DNA from 3 places in the Serratia odorifera genome. Region 2 is predicted to be linked to each of the others. Evidence: riboswitches for the same ligand, from Rfam matches in the RefSeq annotation. Region 2 holds a riboswitch; each other region holds the start of a gene.
The links. Region 2 has a riboswitch for thiamine pyrophosphate ahead of thiC (phosphomethylpyrimidine synthase ThiC). Riboswitches for the same ligand answer to the same signal wherever they lie in the genome.

Region 1: another riboswitch for thiamine pyrophosphate. It lies ahead of thiM (hydroxyethylthiazole kinase); the one in region 2 lies ahead of thiC (phosphomethylpyrimidine synthase ThiC).
Region 3: another riboswitch for thiamine pyrophosphate. It lies ahead of thiB (thiamine ABC transporter substrate binding subunit); the one in region 2 lies ahead of thiC (phosphomethylpyrimidine synthase ThiC).

What each region holds. Positions count from the first base shown of each region.
Region 1 is NZ_JBGMUT010000007.1:126,152-132,207, reverse strand. Features, by position in the region: gene gutQ (arabinose-5-phosphate isomerase GutQ) at 1-708, shown strand, start outside; gene ACCC84_RS17280 (inhibitor of vertebrate lysozyme family protein) at 761-1,219, opposite strand; gene thiD (bifunctional hydroxymethylpyrimidine kinase/phosphomethylpyrimidine kinase) at 1,292-2,092, opposite strand; gene thiM (hydroxyethylthiazole kinase) at 2,092-2,883, opposite strand; TPP riboswitch at 2,919-3,015, opposite strand; gene ACCC84_RS17265 (GNAT family N-acetyltransferase) at 3,149-3,574, shown strand; gene ACCC84_RS17260 (MFS transporter) at 3,585-4,805, opposite strand; gene ACCC84_RS17255 (winged helix-turn-helix transcriptional regulator) at 4,900-5,346, shown strand; gene ACCC84_RS17250 (hypothetical protein) at 5,659-5,880, shown strand; gene ACCC84_RS17245 (hypothetical protein) at 5,934-6,056, opposite strand, start outside.
Region 2 is NZ_JBGMUT010000020.1:16,866-22,921, forward strand. Features, by position in the region: gene ACCC84_RS22925 (HesA/MoeB/ThiF family protein) at 1-214, opposite strand, end outside; gene thiE (thiamine phosphate synthase) at 219-857, opposite strand; gene thiC (phosphomethylpyrimidine synthase ThiC) at 850-2,805, opposite strand; TPP riboswitch at 2,920-3,044, opposite strand; gene ACCC84_RS22940 (Rsd/AlgQ family anti-sigma factor) at 3,152-3,667, opposite strand; gene nudC (NAD(+) diphosphatase) at 3,767-4,534, shown strand; gene hemE (uroporphyrinogen decarboxylase) at 4,697-5,761, shown strand; gene nfi (deoxyribonuclease V) at 5,783-6,056, shown strand, end outside.
Region 3 is NZ_JBGMUT010000004.1:201,004-207,059, reverse strand. Features, by position in the region: gene ACCC84_RS13460 (DASS family sodium-coupled anion symporter) at 1-45, opposite strand, end outside; gene ACCC84_RS13455 (sugar efflux transporter) at 187-1,374, opposite strand; gene sgrT (glucose uptake inhibitor SgrT) at 1,520-1,693, opposite strand; gene sgrR (HTH-type transcriptional regulator SgrR) at 1,786-3,447, shown strand; TPP riboswitch at 3,485-3,583, shown strand; gene thiB (thiamine ABC transporter substrate binding subunit) at 3,666-4,622, shown strand; gene thiP (thiamine/thiamine pyrophosphate ABC transporter permease ThiP) at 4,598-6,056, shown strand, end outside.

The DNA.
Region 1 (6,056 bases), on a different contig from region 2:
ATCGGCAAAGACGATGTGGTGATCTTCATTTCCTATTCCGGCCGCGCCAAAGAGTTGGATCTGATCCTGCCGCTGCTGGCGGAAAATCACATTCCGCTGATCGCCATCAGCGGTGGCAAAGAATCGCCATTGGCGACGGCCGCCGCCTGCCTACTGGATATCAGCGTTGAACGTGAAGCCTGCCCGATGGGGCTGGCACCGACCTCCAGCGCGGTCAATACTCTGATGATCGGCGATGCGCTGGCGATGGCGCTGATGCGCCAGCGTGGTTTCAATGCCGAAGATTTTGCCCGCTCGCACCCGGGCGGCAGCCTCGGCGCGCGCTTACTGAATCGAGTTCATCATCTGATGCGTACCGGCGATCGTCTGCCAAGGGTGAAAGAGAGCGCCAACGTGATGGAGGCCATGCTGGAACTGAGTCGCACCGGGTTAGGACTGGTCGCAGTGTGCGATACACAGCAAAAAGTGGTGGGGGTATTTACCGACGGCGACCTACGCCGCTGGTTGGTGAAAGGCAATAGCCTGAACGATGCATTAAGCCCGGCGATCACCCGCCCCGGCTACCGTTTGCCGGAACAGTGGCGAGCAGGTGAAGCGTTGGAAGCGCTGCACGAACAGCATATCAGCGCCGCGCCGGTGGTGGATATTAATGGCATATTGGTCGGTGCGATCAACCTGCACGATCTGCATCAGGCCGGCATTGGCTAAGGCTACGGTGCGGGGGGCGCGCACGCCACGCCCCCCGATGCGAATCTGCGCATTACTTCCAGTCAGGGTTGCTTTCGAACTGTTTACGCAGCAGTGCCTGCATATCGCTGTCCGGCTTGCCCAGCCATTGATATTTGGCGTATTGCTTTGGATGATCCACCGCGTCTGGCGTATCAGCCACTGACACCCGTACGCCCCATGCCTGCGATTTATCCGCCTTGAAGGCCACAATCAAAAAATTGTTGGCGCAGTCATGGGGTTTGCACAGGGTGCCGAGCTCATAGGTCTGGCCCTGCCAACGGAGGGTTTCTGCTGGCGTTGAGGTGCCCACCCCCTTGCGCGCCCAGTCCGGCAGCCCGTTCTGCCCCTTTACCATTTTCTGCCAGCTGGCCTGGTAACCCGGCTGCTGGATCAGATCCGACGTGGTAACAATCTGCTGAGCAACGCTGCCGGCGCTGACGCCGATCAACGCCGCAAACAGCGCGCAGCGAAGCTGATATTTTCCTGTCATGGTCATTCTCCCTCATTAAATTCAAAGCGTAGTCTGCATCACCTCAGACCACAATCGACGGGAAAAGTTGAGTTACCACCACGCGTGAAAATGATGCACCGGGCCAATCCCCTGCCCGACTTCCAGACTGTCCGCCTGTTGCAGCGCCCGTTGCAGATAATCTTTGGCAGCGCTGACCGTATCCGCCCAGTTTGCATGACGTGGACGCAACGCCGCCAGCGCCGCCGACAGCGTGCAGCCGGTACCGTGCGTGTGGCGGGTCGCCACCCGCGTCGCGGTAAAGCGCAGTTCGCCCTCTGCGGTGAACAACCAATCCGGGCTTTCCTGTTCGCTCAAATGACCCCCTTTCATCAACACCGCCTGGCAACCCATCGCCAGCAGCGCGCGACCTTGCTCACGCATCTGCCGCTCATCCTGCGCCGGTGACGAGGCCAGCAGCGCCGCCGCTTCCGGCAGATTGGGGGTAATCAATGACACCTGAGGCAACAGTTCACGGCGCAGGGAGTCGACCGCTTCCGGTGCCAGCAGCGGATCGCCGCTTTTCGCCAGCATCACCGTATCCAGCACCACAAACGGCAACGGAGAATGTCGCAGGCGCTCCGCCACCGCCTGCACGATATCGGCGTTGGCCAGCATGCCGATTTTGGCGCTGTCGATACGCACATCGCTCAGCACCGAATCCAGCTGCGCGGCGACAAACTGCGGCTCGATGTTGTAAACCGACTGCACGCCACGGGTATTCTGCGCCACCAGTGCGGTGATCACGCTGGTGCCATAGGCGCCCAGCGCCGAAAAGGTCTTCAGATCGGCCTGTATGCCGGCTCCGCCGCTGGGATCGGTACCGGCGATGGTGAGGGCGTTAATGCGTTTCATCACAGCGCCTCCGCGTTCAGTTGATACAGTGCATCAAGAAATGCCGGCGTAAAACTGCCGGGCCCCTGAGCCTGTGTGCTGGCGCGTTCGCCGCACAGCGACATTACCCGACAGGCGGTAGCAACGTGATCCAGCCGCTCGCCCGGCAGGGCGCAAAACGCCGCCGCCACCGCCGACAGGGAGCAACCGGTGCCGACCACCCGCGTCATCAGGATATCGCCACCGGGGATTGCCCAGTCGGCTACGCCGTTGGTGACATAATCCACCGCACCGGTCACCGCAACTATCGCGCCGCTGGTTTGCGCCAGTTGACGCGCCGCCGTCAGCGCGGTTAACGAATCGGCGGTGCTATCGACGCCGCGCCCGCCGCCCTGCACGCCGCCAAGTGCCAGGATTTCCGAGGCGTTGCCACGGATCGCCGCCGGCCGTAGCGCCAACAGACGCTGGGCAAATTCGCTGCGATAATGCAACCCGCCGACCGCCACCGGATCCAGTACCCATGGCGTACCGGCCTGATTAGCCGCGTCGATCGCCGCCAGCATCGACTGCCCGCGCGCGGCGGTCAGGGTACCGATATTGACTAATAATCCGTTGGCAATGCGGCTGAACTGCGCGGCTTCCTCCGGTTCGACCACCATCGCCGGCGAAGCGCCCAACGCCAGCAATACGTTGGCCGTCAGCGCTTGCACCACCTCGTTGGTCAGGCAGTGAATCAATGGGGAGTGCTGTTTGAACAGGTTAAAGCTGGCCGCGGCGCGGGCACCGGGGAATACATCAGGTCGAGCGATCATAATCCTCCCAACCGGCGTTCAAGAAGGCGGATACCGGCTGGGTATCGAGACTTCCCTACGCTGGCATTATCCAGATCAGGTAATACGGGTATTTCTCAGCCTTCACGTAGAAGGGCACCCCGAGTCATTTAAATTGTGTCTTTTACTGCAAGCCAGCTTAGGGGAACTGGCCTGCTGAAGCAAGCCGCCCAGGCGACGAATAGCGGTGGACTTCCCCATCAGAAAATGGCTAGCCTAACAATGTTGAAGGTTACCAGGAGCCGCTATGCACATCAGACCCTATCGGGAAACCGATCGCCCTTTTCTACGCACGCTTTACCTGGCCGCACGCAAGGCCGCCTTTACCTGGCGTGATACGCAAGGCTACCGTCTGGAGGATTTTGATCGCGCCACGCTCGGAGAGGATATCTGGGTCGCGGAGCAGGATGGCAAACTGCTGGGATTTGTCTCGATACATCGCGCAGAGAATTTTATTCATAACCTGTACGTCGATCCACACCTGCCGCCGCAAGGCGTCGGCAGCGCATTGTTGCATCAGGCAGAACAGACGTTCAGCGGCACCGGTTCGCTAAAATGCCTGGTGAACAACCAGGCCGCGCTGCGTTTCTATGACAAGCACGGCTGGCACGTCGTTGCGACTGGTTGTAACGGCCACGAAGAATATTATCTGCTGCACTCGCCCAACAGATAATGACCGCCGTTCAGGCTTTATTTGGCATCAATCCTAGCGTCAACCACCAGAATAACAGGGCGAACAGGCTAACGCCGGCGCCCAATCCACAGACGCCAACCCAACCGGCCAGCGCAAAGACATGGGTACTGGCAAACGCCCCGACGCCACTGCCTACGGCATAAAACAGCATATAACAGCCCACCAGCCGGCTGTGCGACTGCCCATCGCTACGAAAAATCATGCTCTGGTTGAGCACGTGAATTGCCTGCCCGGCCAGATCAAGCACCACAATACCGACAATCAACCACGGCATGCCGTTATGCAGCAGGCCAAGCGGCAGCCAGGCAAGCACCAGCAGAGCCAGACACAGCCCGGTCGCCTGTTGCCCTCGGCCACGATCGGCCCAATGGCCGGCTCGCACCGCCGCCAGCGCCCCAACGGCCCCCACCAGTCCGAACGCGCCAATCACCGAATGGCTAAAATTATGCGGCGGTTGACTGAGCGGCAGCACCACGGCGCTCCAGAAAATGCTGAACGCGGCGAACATCAACAACGCCAGCATGCCACGGATTTGCAAGGTGCGATCGCGCACCAGCAGCGTCAGCATCGAGCGCAGCAAGGCAGAGTAGCTGAGCGTTGCAGCCGGGCTACGCGGCTGAGGTAGCCAACGCGCCAAAATCGGTAACAGCATTAACGTCACGCCGGCAGAGAAAAAATAAACCGTACGCCAACCGCCCATGTCCGCCAGCGTACCGGACAGGGTGCGGGCCAGTAACAGCCCCATTACCACCCCGCCCTGCGCGGCACCCACCACACGCCCGCGCTCGTGCGGCCCAGCCAGGCTAGCCGCGAAGGCGATCAGCCCCTGCGTCATGGCAGTGCCCAATAGCCCCACCAGCAGCATGCTGGTCAGCAACAGCACGCTGCTGTTCGACCAGCCCACCGCCAGCAGCGCCGCGATCAATAGCAGCTGTTGTACCGCCAGCAAACGCCGGCGATTAAGCAGATCCCCCAGCGGTACCAGTAAGACCAATGCCAGCGCACACCCCAATTGCGTCACGGTGATCACCATCCCCACCGTTGCCAGACCGATGGCGAAATCCGAGGCAATGGCATCCAGCAACGGTTGTGCATAGTAAACGTTCGCCACGCTGAATGCGCTGGCGGCCGCCAATAACAGAACCAACGAGGTGGGTAACCGGTGCGTTTTGGCGGCAGGACAGATGTCATCAAGCAAATCGGTGCTCATGGTGGCCTCGGCAGTTAGGTTTCATAATTAAACCTAATGCAGGTTACGCAATGAGGTTTTATAATGCAACCTCTTCTGCGAAAAGGAGCGGATCATGAAACGTAAAAGCCTGGAACACGCACCTTGCCCAGTGGCACGCGCGCTGGATGTCATCGGCGATTGGTGGTCGTTATTGATCATTCGCGATGCCTTCGACGGCGTTAGTCGCTTCAATGAATTTCAAAAAAACCTTGGCATGGCGAAAAATATTCTTTCGCTGCGTCTGCGCACCCTGGTGGCGCACGGTATTTTGGAAATTGTGCCGGCGGCGGACGGTGCCTATCAGCAATATCTGCTGACGGAAAAAGGCCGTGCGCTGTTTCCGATCGTCGTTGCGCTGCGCCAATGGGGTGAGGATTATCTGTTTGCTGCCAACGAGCCACATTCACTGCTGGTGGAAAGCGACAGCGGTCAAAGGATCCCCCGCATGACGCCGTCGGGCTCGCAAGGCCAAACGCTGACCCCGCTAAATACCCGAGTAGTGAAACTGGAAGACATTTAGCCATGCCGCATCGGCGACTCGCACAGGGCTGGCAATACTGCCGCCCGTACACCGTGGTGTGATTCGCCTTGCTCCGCCCCACTCCGCGCTGCACGCCCCAAGGCGCCAACCCGCTATCGGCATTGACCTGCCGTTATTATCCTCAAACGCCATGCGATAACTTGACAGCCAACCCAATGGAAACAAGACTGTACTGGGTACTTTTCATATCGCCGATTATTTATCGCCTACGTTATTAAACCTCAATCATCAACGTACTTTTCCTTAATTAAAATAAATCCTCTATTTATTACCAACCTCGGGAGTGAAGTCATGCGGACCCTATTACTTGCATTATCAGTAATCATATTATCCGGCTGTGGAATCAATGAAGAACTTGATTCAATGATCCTGGAGCAACATAAGAAGAAATGCGATGATTATGGCTTTCAACGTGGTAGCGATGCTTACGCTAATTGCCTGATGCGGCAGGCAGAAATGGAAGATGCCGATGAACAGAAAATGCTGGATAGGGAAGCAAAAACAAAAAAATAGCGCTTATCCGCTCGGGTATTGCCGATAAGCGCGTGCCGTCGCCGTTGACGTGACTATTCGTCGATGGCTACGGTGTCAAAAAAGCATTGCGCCAGCGAGTCAGGCACGTGCAGACCACGCGTCCATTTTATGACCTGCTCTTTTTCTGATAAGTCAGGCTGGCCTCCCCAGACGTC
Region 2 (6,056 bases):
TCAGGTGCAGCTTGTCGTCGTCGGCCAGCAACAGCGTGCCGACGCCGGCGGCAGCCAGATACAATGCGGCGGGCGAGCCGAGCCCGCCCAGGCCGACGATCAGCACGCTGGCGCGCTTGATGCTTTCCTGGCCTTGTGGGCCGATGTCTTCCAGCAACAGCTGTCGGCTGTAGCGTAAGAACTCCCGATCGTTAAGAGACGGAGAATTAAGCATGGTGTTACTCCTTGCCTTCGATCAACCGTAGCAGTTCGGCGGTGGCGGCACGCCAGTCCGCAGCCTGGGTGATGGCGCTGACCACGGCGATGCTGCCTACGCCGCATGCCAATACCGCCGGCACGCGATCGATGCCAATCCCGCCGATAGCCACCGTCGGGTAGTCAGCCAGCCCGGCGACGTGGCGCTTTAGCTCGGTCAGCCCCTGCGGTGCGGAGGGCATATCTTTGGTCTGGGTCGGGAAAATGTGCCCGAGCGCGATATAGGACGGCTTGACCGCCTTGGCGCGCGCCAGTTCGGCATCATCGTGGGTTGAAACTCCCAGGCGTAGTCCGGCCTGATGAATCGCCGCCAAATCGCTGTCGTCCAGATCTTCCTGTCCCAGGTGCACGCCATAAGCCCGGTGTTTGATTGCCAGACGCCAGTAGTCGTTAATGAACACCCGTGCCTGATAACGCTTGCCCAGAGCGATGGCGGTGGCGATATCAGCCTCAACTTGCTCTTCAGGTAAGTCTTTGATTCTCAGCTGAATGGTGGTGACGCCTGCCGCCAGCAGTCGTTCGATCCAGACGACGCTGTCGACCACCGGGTATAACCCGAGGCGATGCGGCGTCGCCGGAAAAGGCATGGTGATATCAGCCATTGTTGTCCTCCTGCAAGGCGCTTGCGCTGTGGTACAACTCACTGCCGCGCGAGCGAAATTCGGCGGACATTTTCTCCATGCCGGAGAGCACTTCAATCGGTTTGCCAGCTTGCTGTTCGGCGGCTTTATCTTGCGCGGCGGCGTAGTCGCGTACTTCCTGCGAAATTTTCATCGAGCAGAATTTCGGCCCGCACATCGAGCAGAAATGGGCGATTTTGCCGGATTCCTGCGGCAGGGTTTCGTCGTGGTAGGCACGGGCAGTGGCCGGATCCAACGCCAGGTTGAACTGATCTTCCCAACGGAATTCAAAGCGCGCCTTCGACATGGCGTTATCGCGGATTTGCGCGCCCGGATGGCCTTTGGCCAGATCGGCGGCGTGTGCGGCAATCTTGTAGGTGATCAGGCCCTGTTTAACGTCTTCCTTGTTGGGCAGACCCAGGTGCTCTTTCGGCGTGACGTAACACAGCATGGCGCAACCGAACCAGCCAATCATCGCCGCGCCGATACCGGAGGTGAAGTGGTCATAACCCGGCGCGATATCGGTGGTCAACGGCCCCAGGGTATAAAACGGCGCTTCGTGGCAGTGCTCGAGCTCTTCGGTCATATTGCGGCGGATCATCTGCATCGGCACGTGTCCCGGGCCTTCGATCATGACTTGCACATCGTATTCCCAGGCAATTTTGGTCAACTCACCCAGGGTGTGCAGTTCAGCAAACTGCGCTTCGTCATTGGCATCCTGAATCGACCCTGGGCGCAAGCCATCACCCAGTGACAGGGAAACGTCGTAGGCGGCGCAGATTTCGCAGATTTCACGGAAGTGCTGGTACAGGAAGTTTTCCTGATGGTGGGACAGACACCACTTGGCCATGATCGAGCCGCCGCGCGACACAATGCCGGTCAGGCGTTTGGCGGTCATCGGCACGTAGCGCAGTAAAACGCCGGCGTGAATGGTGAAGTAATCCACCCCTTGTTCGGCCTGCTCCAGCAGGGTGTCGCGGAACATTTCCCAGGTCAGGTTTTCTGCGACGCCGTTCACTTTTTCCAGCGCCTGGTAAATCGGTACCGTGCCGATCGGCACCGGGCTGTTGCGCAGGATCCACTCGCGGGTTTCGTGGATGTAGCGGCCGGTGGAAAGATCCATCACGGTATCGGCGCCCCAGCGGGTTGACCACACCAGCTTTTCCACTTCTTCTTCAATGGAGGAGGTAACCGCCGAGTTGCCGATATTGGCATTCACCTTGACCAGGAAATTGCGGCCAATGATCATTGGCTCGGATTCCGGGTGGTTGATGTTGGCCGGAATGATGGCACGGCCGGCGGCCACTTCTTGCCGTACGAACTCCGGCGTAATGTTTTCCGGCAGGTTGGCGCCCCAGCTTTGACCTGGGTGCTGCTGGCGCAAAACTTCACCGCGGATGCGCTCGCGCCCCATGTTTTCGCGGATGGCGATAAACTCCATTTCCGGCGTGACGATACCGGCACGCGCATAGTGCAATTGGGTGACGCATTTGCCCGGCAGGGCCTTGCGTGGTTGCGGCAGATGTTCAAAGCGCAGGTGATCCAATCCTTCATCTGCCAGACGTTGCTGGGTGAAACCGGAGCTGACGCCGTTCAGCGTTTCAGTATCATGGCGTTCGTCAATCCAGCCGGCACGCAGTTTGTTCAGTCCACGATGTACGTCCAACTGCGCTTGCGGATCGCCGTAGGGGCCGGCGGTGTCATACACCGGGATGGCTTCATTCTGTTCATACTGCGGCTGTTGTTTGCTGCCGCCGATCAGCGTCGGGCTGAGCTGGATTTCGCGCATTGGCACCTGCAGATCCGGTCGCGAGCCTTCGAGGTAAATGCGGCGAGAATTGGGGAAGGCGACGCCTTGCAGATTGTCGATAAACTGCTGCGCTTCTTCACGTTGTTCTTTACGAGGACGGTTTTTGTTCACATTAGACATAGCAAATTCCTACAAGTCGGGTGAGTTGGGAAAATTGCTTGTCTGGAGCTCGGAGGGAGTAACGATGTTAGCCGATCGGCAGGCGATTGCTGAATATTGGCTGCCTGCCGGCGGTGATTGATTACTCTTGTTCCCTTCGCGGGTATTAACCCGATCAGGTTCCGCGGATCCCGAATTAACGGTCTCAGCCTGGCCGACTTTTAAAAAAAGCGCGACGCTAGGCACTCCGACAAGAGCCCCCAGTATAGAAGGGCGTTTAAAAACTACAAGCCTCACGCGCATATTTCAGGATGGAGTGCGTGAGGCCAGCGGTTATTGTGCTGCCGCGCCAGGGCAGCAAGAAAAATCAGGCTGGATGGGACAGCGTTTTGTTACTGGCCGGGTCGGGGTTGTCCTGCTGCCAGGTCTCCGCCGCCAGCAGGATCAGACGATCCTCCAGCGCAAAGCGAGCGGCCAGCACTTCACCGATGTCTGACAGCGCCTGATGAAACTCCAGGCACAGATCCTGGTCGATCTCGATATCGGAATAGCGATCGTGAAACGCCATCACCTGCTCGGTGTTGATCCATAATTTGGGATAGATCTGGGTGGCCAGCGCCATTTTTGGGCTACCTGCGCCTTCCACTTGTTTGATAATTCTGTCATAGATATGAAAATGCCCTGCGGAGAGATAGTCCACCAGATTATGGCAAAAGTTCTCCAACGCTTTTTCATTCAGCGGCGTATGCTTTTCTTTGTTCGGTTTGATCCCTACGAGGGTGCAGTAGGCGACGAGTAACTGCTTGCGCGCCTCAAGCCATTGATCAACTAATTCATTACTACCACCAACGCGCTGAGTCAGGCTTTCCAAGTGGTTGAGCATTTTTGACTCCGTAAGTAAGAAAAAGTAACGGTAAGTTATGAAAATGTAACAAGACCGATTTCTAGAGTGCCAGTGAAGCTGAGGTTGTGCAACAACGATATGGAACTTGCATTAACGGGTAACGAATATGGCTGGTGGATAGTCAGCCATGAAAGCAAACTTTGGTTACCAAACGGTGAATTGCCGTTTGGGACTGCCGACGCGCTCGGGTTGCGCGGCCGTTCGGGGCGACAGATTGGCGAGTGGGAGGGGGCGCCGGTGTGGCTGGTGCGCCAGCCGATGCCGCAGGAGATGGGGTCGGTGCGGCAACTGCTCGATCTCGATCGCGGGTTGTTCCAGCTAGCCGGGCGTGGCGTTCAACTGGCCGATTTTTACCGCTCGCATCAGTTCTGCGGTTACTGTGGCCACCAAATGCACCTGAGCCGTACCGAAAGCGCCTGCCTGTGCGATAACTGCCGCGAACGCTATTATCCGCAAATCGCACCCTGCGTGATTGTCGCCATCCGTCGTGATGACGAAATCCTGCTGGCGCAACACGTTCGTCACCGTGGCGGTATTCATACCGTGTTGGCCGGATTTGTTGAAGTGGGCGAAACCCTCGAGCAGGCGGCAGCGCGTGAAGTGATGGAGGAAAGCAACATTCACATCAAGAATCTGCGTTACGTCACCTCACAGCCGTGGCCATTTCCGCATTCCCTGATGATGGCGTTTATGGCGGATTATGACAGCGGCGAGCTGCGCCACGATCCCAAGGAGCTGTTGCACGCCGGTTGGTATCGCTACGATCGGCTGCCGCTGTTGCCGCCGCCAGGCACCGTAGCGCGGCGTTTAATCGAGGACACCGTGGCCCTGTGCCGCGCGCAATGATGCGCTCGCGCGATGATGCCAGTGGCACGTCACGCTGGCTCCCTACGGACTGTGCCGCATCGCCGCGACCAGGCGGTTCACCGGGCATGGATCGGCCGTCGTGATGCATCTTCAATTATTTTGGGTATACAATAGCGGCAGATGAATAAGGGAGCCCGATAAATGAATGAGTTGAAAAACGATCGATACCTGCGCGCGCTGCTGCGCCAGCCGGTGGACGTCACCCCCGTATGGATGATGCGCCAGGCCGGTCGTTATTTACCGGAGTACAAGGCAACACGCGCTCAGGCCGGTGATTTTATGTCGCTGTGCAAAAATGCCGAGCTGGCCTGCGAGGTGACGTTACAGCCGCTGCGCCGTTATCCGCTTGACGCGGCGATCCTGTTCTCCGACATTCTGACCATCCCTGATGCCATGGGGCTCGGGCTCTACTTTGAAACCGGCGAAGGTCCGCGTTTCTCGTCGCCGATTACCTGCCGCGCCGAGGTAGAAAAACTGCCGTTGTTCGATCCGGAAGACGAACTGGGTTATGTGATGAACGCGGTACGCACCATTCGCCGTGAACTGAAGGGGCAGGTACCGCTGATTGGTTTCTCCGGAAGTCCGTGGACGCTGGCGACCTATATGGTCGAAGGCGGCAGCAGCAAGGCGTTTACCAAGCTGAAGAAAATGATGTATGCCGAGCCGCAGACGCTGCATCTGCTGTTGGATAAACTGGCGGATAGCGTCATTTTGTATCTCAACGCCCAAATCAGGGCCGGTGCGCAGTCGGTGATGGTATTCGATACCTGGGGTGGCGTACTGACCGGTCGCGATTATGCCGAGTTTTCACTCAATTACATGCATAAGATCGTTGACGGCCTGATCCGTGAGCATGACGGCAGGCGGGTGCCGGTGACGCTGTTTACCAAAGGCGGCGGCCAGTGGCTGGAAGCGATGGCGGCGACCGGCTGCGATGCGCTGGGCCTCGATTGGACCTGCGATATTGCCGATGCGCGCCGCCGGGTTGGCAATAAAGTTGCGCTGCAGGGCAACATGGATCCTTCCATGCTTTATGCTGCACCGCAACGCATCGAACAGGAAGTGGAAACTATCCTGGCTGGCTTCGGCCACGGCGAGGGGCATGTGTTTAACCTGGGGCACGGTATTCATCAGGACGTCCCGCCGGAAAACGCCGGCGTGTTCGTTGACGCTGTGCATGCGCTGTCGGCCAGGTATCACCGTTAACCTGATTCAAGGGGAGGGGCAGTGATTGATACGCAGGCTTTGCGCGCCGAGCAGCTGCAGCGCGCTTCCGACGTTATCCGCACGGATGATTTTATTGTCGATCCGCCGGCCTTTATCGCCGGCTGTGACGTTGGCTTCGAGCAGGAAGGCGCGGTAACGCGCGCCGCTATCGCCATCCTGCGTTATCCCTCACTGGCGCTGGTGGAATATCAAATCGCCCGCGTTGCCACCACCATGCCTTACATCCCCGGCTTTCTCTCGTTTCGCGAATACCCGGCATTACTGGCGGCCTGGC
Region 3 (6,056 bases), on a different contig from region 2:
GGCAATCAACGTAGGAACGGGCTTGAGCGGTGTCAGTTTGTCCATAACATACCCACTTTTTCAACGGATCGGCATCTCAAACAAGATGGCTGGGCGCGCTGCAATCAACGCGCGGGAAGTCCGTTCAGCTTGGGGGTATGACGTAAGTTTCTCAATGACATACGTCAATGATAAGGAGGATCACGGTTATGCTTCGCGTACCCGGCTGCATAGCCATAGCGACAGGGCGGCCAACGCCGTCGCCAGCCAGTACACCGCGTAATGGCCAAGGTTCTCCACCAGCGCGCCCTGCAGGATACCCGCCAGGATGACGCCGGTCGATATGCTGTTGGTAAACATGGTGGTGGCCGCACCGGGCCGACCCGGCATCAAATCCTGGAAGTACAGCATGCCAATGCCAGCGATGATACCGATAAAAATCGCATTGAACAGTTGCAGCACCATCAGCGCCAGTTTGAACTGGAACAGCACCAGACCGGCGTAGAATACGATGCCGGCCACGATGGCAAACAGCATCATGCTGCGCTTGCCGAAGTGTTTGACCACATAACCTGCCAACAACATCGCCGGGATCTCCAGCGCGGCGGCGGTGCCCATCAACAGCCCCGCCAGCCGTTCCGGCAGTCCGAGATCGCTGGTAATATACAGTGGCATGTCAATGATATACATGGTATTGCAGGTCCACATCAGCATCGATGCAACAAACAGCCGCCGCACATCGCGGTCGCGCCAGGCGCTCGGCGGCGCAATCGGCGAGGCGTCGAGGCTACCGGTCTGCGCTGCGCGCGGTACCGACGGCAGGCAAAACCACACCAGTATTGCGCAGAGCACGAAAATACCGGCGGCAATCAGAAACATCACGGTAAAACCGTAATTCAGCGCCAGCGTAAACGACAGCGGAGGGCCAATAACCCACGCCAGAGACAGTTGGGCGCGCATCACCGAACTGAACATCACCACTTCGCGTGCCGAACTGTCGGCATATTCACGCGCCAGGGCAAAGATTTGCGGCATGGCGGTATTGGCAATCGCCGCCAGCAACACCCCGGCGGTAATCAGTGTCATATAGTCACGATTGAAGGCAAACAGTACGCAGTTCCCCACCGCCATCAGACAGCACAGTAAAATCAGCTTACGCCGATCGCCGCGAGTGTCCGAACGCTTGGCCAGCAAAAAACTGACAATAATGCCGGCCACGGCATTAACGGTATAAAACAGCCCGACCCACAACGGCCGCACTTTGACTTCGGTGGTTAAAAACAGACTCAGCGTCGGCGCCTGCAACGCGCCGGCGATGCCGGCAAGAAAGGCAACAATCAGGAAAGCGGTGAAAATCGGGTTAAAACGGCGTGGCAACCAGCGTTTGGAATTCATACCTGCATCCCTGACCAGAGGTAAAAACATTATGCTACAGAAGGAAATTCGCAGAAGAAAGCGGCAGCGAAAGATAAAAAAACCAGTGGGTCGCCCCACTGGCTGGTGAAGTGCACCATTACTCAGAAATTCGGTTATTCCAGCCCTAGAGGCGCTGACGGTATTCCTTGTCCGACAGTGTCGGCAGATCCCACTGGGTGAGATGAGCCAGCATCTCCATACGCGCCTGCGGCGGTACCAGCGTCAGCCAATCGGCTTTTTGGCGGCCAACGGCGGCGAAATAGCGCTGATAAAACTGTCTGGTCAATAAAAGGTTCATAAGCCGCACCTCCGCGCTTTCATCTGACAAAATTATCGGCGTAATATAGGGAAAGATAAATTGACGAGTTAACCGCGGAGTGTTCCTCTTTTATGTCCACCTCACGCCTGCAGCAACAATTCATCCGCCTCTGGCAACGCTGCCATGGCGAAACCACCGAAACCACCTTGCAGGAACTGGCGGAGGTGCTCAGCTGCTCTCGTCGCCACGTGCGCTCATTGCTGGGCGCGATGCAGCAGGCCGGTTGGCTGACCTGGCATGCGGAGGCTGGGCGCGGCAAACGTTCGCAGCTGACCTTCCACTACACCGGCCTGGCGCTACAGCAGCAACGGGCGGAGGAGTTACTGGAGCAGGATCGCATCGACCAGTTGGTGCAGCTGGTCGGCGACAAAAACGTGGTACGCCAGATGCTGCTTTCCCAACTGGGGCGCAGCTTCCGCCAGGGCAAGCACATACTGCGCGTGCTGTATTACCGCCAATTGTCCAACCTGTTGCCCGGATCGGCGCTACGCCGCTCGGAAACCCATCTGGCACGGCAAATTTTCAGCGGGTTGACGCGCATAAATGAGGAAAACGGGGAACTGGAATCCGATCTTGCCCACCATTGGCAGGCGTTAACTCCGTTGCACTGGCGTTTTTATCTACGACCGGCGATTCACTTTCACCATGGCCGCGAACTGGATATGGAGGACGTGATCCAGTCGCTGACGCGCCTGATGCCGCTGCCGCTGTTTTCCCACCTCGATCGCGTCACCTCGCCAACGCCGTATGTTATCGACCTTCATCTGCACAGCCCGGACTACTGGCTGCCATGGCTGCTGGGCAGCGTCCATGCGATGATTGTGCCGCGCGAATGGCGTAGCTTGCCAGACTTCGCCCGCCATCCGATTGGCACCGGCCCCTACAGCGTGGTGCGCAATCATCAGAATCAATTGAAAATTCATGCCTTTGACGATTATTTCGGTTTTCGCGCACTGATTGACGAGGTCAATATCTGGGTGCTGCCGGAGGTCACCGAAGAGTTGGTACACTCCGGCGTACAGCTGCAAGCCGATGACACCGGCAAAAACGAACTGGAGAGCCGGCTGGAAGAAGGCTGTTATTTTTTGCTGTTCGACCAGCGTTCGGCGTTGGCCGCCGACCCGACAATCCGCAGCTGGCTGTGTGAGCTGATCAACCCGATTGCGTTGCTAAGTAATGCCGGGCCGGTATATCAGCGCTACTGGTCCCCCGCCTACGGCATTTTGCCGCGCTGGCACCACAACCGCCAATTGGCACAACAAAGCAAGCCGCCAGGTCTGACCGAACTGACGCTCACCTACTACAGCGAGCACTCCGAATTTTATGCCATCAGCGAAGCCATTGAGCCGCTGCTGGCACAGCACGGCATCAGGCTGAAGGTACAAATCGTCGATTACGATCGCTGGCATCAGGGCGCAGCGCACAGCGATATCTGGCTCGGCAGCGCCAATTTCTACTTGCCGCTGGAGTTTTCGCTGTTTGCTACGCTGTATGAATTACCGCTGATGCAGCACTGCATGAGCGAAGACCTGAATCAGGACGCGACGCAATGGCGCGACAATACCCTGCCGCTGGCAGAGTTTTGCCAACGCCTGGTCAGCCGTCATCACCTGCACCCGCTGTTTCACCACTGGCTGCAATTGCATGGCCAGCGCAGCATGCGCGGGGTGCGCATGAATACCCTCGGCTGGTTCGATTTCAAATCCGCCTGGTTCGCACCGCCGGAGGCATAATCGTCTTTCGCCGAAGACGCAGACTCTTTACAATAGCGCCGTCTCAACGGGGTGCGGAAGACAGTTTCCGCTGAGAGCAAACCCGTCGAACCTGAACCGGCTAATACCGGCGGAGGGATTTGAGCATCGCCAACGGATAACCCGCTTGCTTTCTCAGAGACCTTGCCCCCTTATTCCAGGAGTGCAACGTGATCAAAAAATACCTGCCCTGTCTGTTAATGCTGCTGGCCGCACCGGCGCTGGCCAAAGAAACGCTGACGGTTTACACCTACGACTCCTTTGCCGCCGATTGGGGCCCCGGCCCGGCGATCAAAAAAACCTTCGAGGCCGACTGCGACTGCGAACTGAAGTTCGTCGCGCTGGAGGATGGTGTTTCCCTGCTTAACCGACTGCGGATGGAGGGCAAAAACAGCCCGGCCGACGTCGTACTGGGACTGGACAACAACCTGCTGCAGGCCGCCGAGCAAACCGGGCTGTTCGCGCCAAGCGGCGTCGACACCGCCAGCCTGACGGTTCCGGGCGGTTGGCAAGACCGTACTTTCGTACCCTACGATTACGGCTACTTTGCTTTCGTCTACAACAAGCAGAAGTTGAAAAACCCGCCGAAGAGCCTACAGGAACTGGTCAGCAGCGATCGGCCGTGGAAAGTCATTTATCAGGATCCGCGTACCAGCACTCCTGGTCTGGGCCTGCTGCTGTGGATGCAGAAGGTGTATGGCGATCGCGCGCCGCAGGCGTGGCAACAGCTGGCAAAGAAAACCGTCACCGTGACCAAGGGCTGGAGTGAAGCCTACGGCCTGTTCCTTAAGGGTGAAGGCGATCTGGTGCTGAGCTACACCACCTCGCCGGCCTATCATCTGATCGAAGAAAAGCAAGACATGTATGCCGCCGCCAACTTCAGCGAAGGACACTACTTACAGATCGAAGTGGCCGCCAGACTGAAAGCCGGCAAGCACCCGCAACTGGCCGAGCGGTTTATGCAATTTATGCTGACGCCGGCATTCCAGAACACCATTCCTACCGGCAACTGGATGTATCCGGTAATCAAGACCACGCTGCCGGCGGGCTTTGATTCGATGCCGGTACCGCAGACCGCGTTACAATACAGCGCGCAAGAGGTAGCCAAACAGCGCAGCAACTGGATCCGTACATGGCAAACCGCCGTCAGCCGCTGATCCCCGCCTGGCTGTGGCCGGGACTGATCGCCGCGGGTCTGATCCTGCTGGTCGCCGCGCTGGCGTTTGGTTCGCTATGGCGACACGCGCCGCAAAGTGACTGGACGGGCGTCTGGCATGACGCCTATTTATGGCACGTGGTGCGCTTCACCTTCTGGCAAGCGCTATTGTCCGCGCTGATTTCCGTGCTGCCGGCCATTGCGCTGGCGCGGGCGTTATATCGCCGGCGCTTTCCCGGCCGCGCGCTGTTGCTGCGGCTGTGCGCCATGACGCTGGTGCTGCCAGTGCTGGTGGCGGTATTCGGGCTGCTCAGCGTCTACGGACGGCAGGGATGGCTGGCGACACTGTGCGGCTGGCTGGGGATCGACTACCAGTTTTCGCCATATGGGCTGCAGGGCATTCTGCTGGCACACATGTTCTTCAACTTGCCGTTGGCGACGCGATTATTGTTGCAGGCATTGGAAAACGTCCCGGTGGAACAACGCCAACTGGCTGCCCAGTTGGGCATGAACGGCTGGCAGCAGTTTCGCTTTGTCGAATGGCCGGCATTACGTCGTCAAATATTGCCGAGCGGCGCGCTGATATTCATGCTGTGCTTCGCCAGCTTTGCCACCGTGCTGTCACTAGGCGGCGGCCCGCAGGCGACCACCATCGAATTGGCCATCTACCAGGCGCTGAGCTATGACTACGATCTTGGTCGCGCGGCGCTGCTGGCGCTGATCCAGCTGGCCTGCTGTCTGGGGCTGGTGGTGCTCAGCCAACGGCTGGGCCAGGCGCTGCCGGTCGGCCATACCCAGGGTGCGCACTGGCGTAATCCGCAGGACAGCCACCGGCAACGCATAACCGATTTTATGCTGATCGCCGCCGCCCTGCTGTTGCTGTTGCCGCCGCTGCTGGCGGTGATCGTCGATGGCGCCAATCAGGCAATGGTCAGCGTACTACGCCAACCGGTGCTGTGGCAGGCACTGCTGACCTCACTGCGCATCGCCGTCGGCGCCGGTCTACTGTGCGTGTTGCTGACCATGATGCTGGTGTGGAGCAGCCGCGAGCTGAAACTGCAACAGCGTATGCGCTGGGGGGAAACGCTGGAACTGAGCGGCATGGTGATCCTGGCGATGCCGGGTATCGTGCTGGCTACCGGTTTCTTCCTGCTGCTGAGCGATACCGTCGGGCTGCCGCAGTCACCGTATGCACTGGTGATCCTGACCAATGCGCTGATGGCGGTGCCGTACGCCCTGAAGGTGCTGGAAACGCCGATGCGCGATCTGGCGGAGCGTTATAATCCCCTGTGCCTGTCGCTGGGCATGCAGGGCTGGCAACGGTTGCGCTGGGTTGAACTGCACGCGCTGCGGCGACCGCTGGCGCAGGCGCTGGCCTTCGCCTGCGTACTGTCGATCGGCGATTTCGGCGTGGTGGCGTTGTTCGGCAATGAGC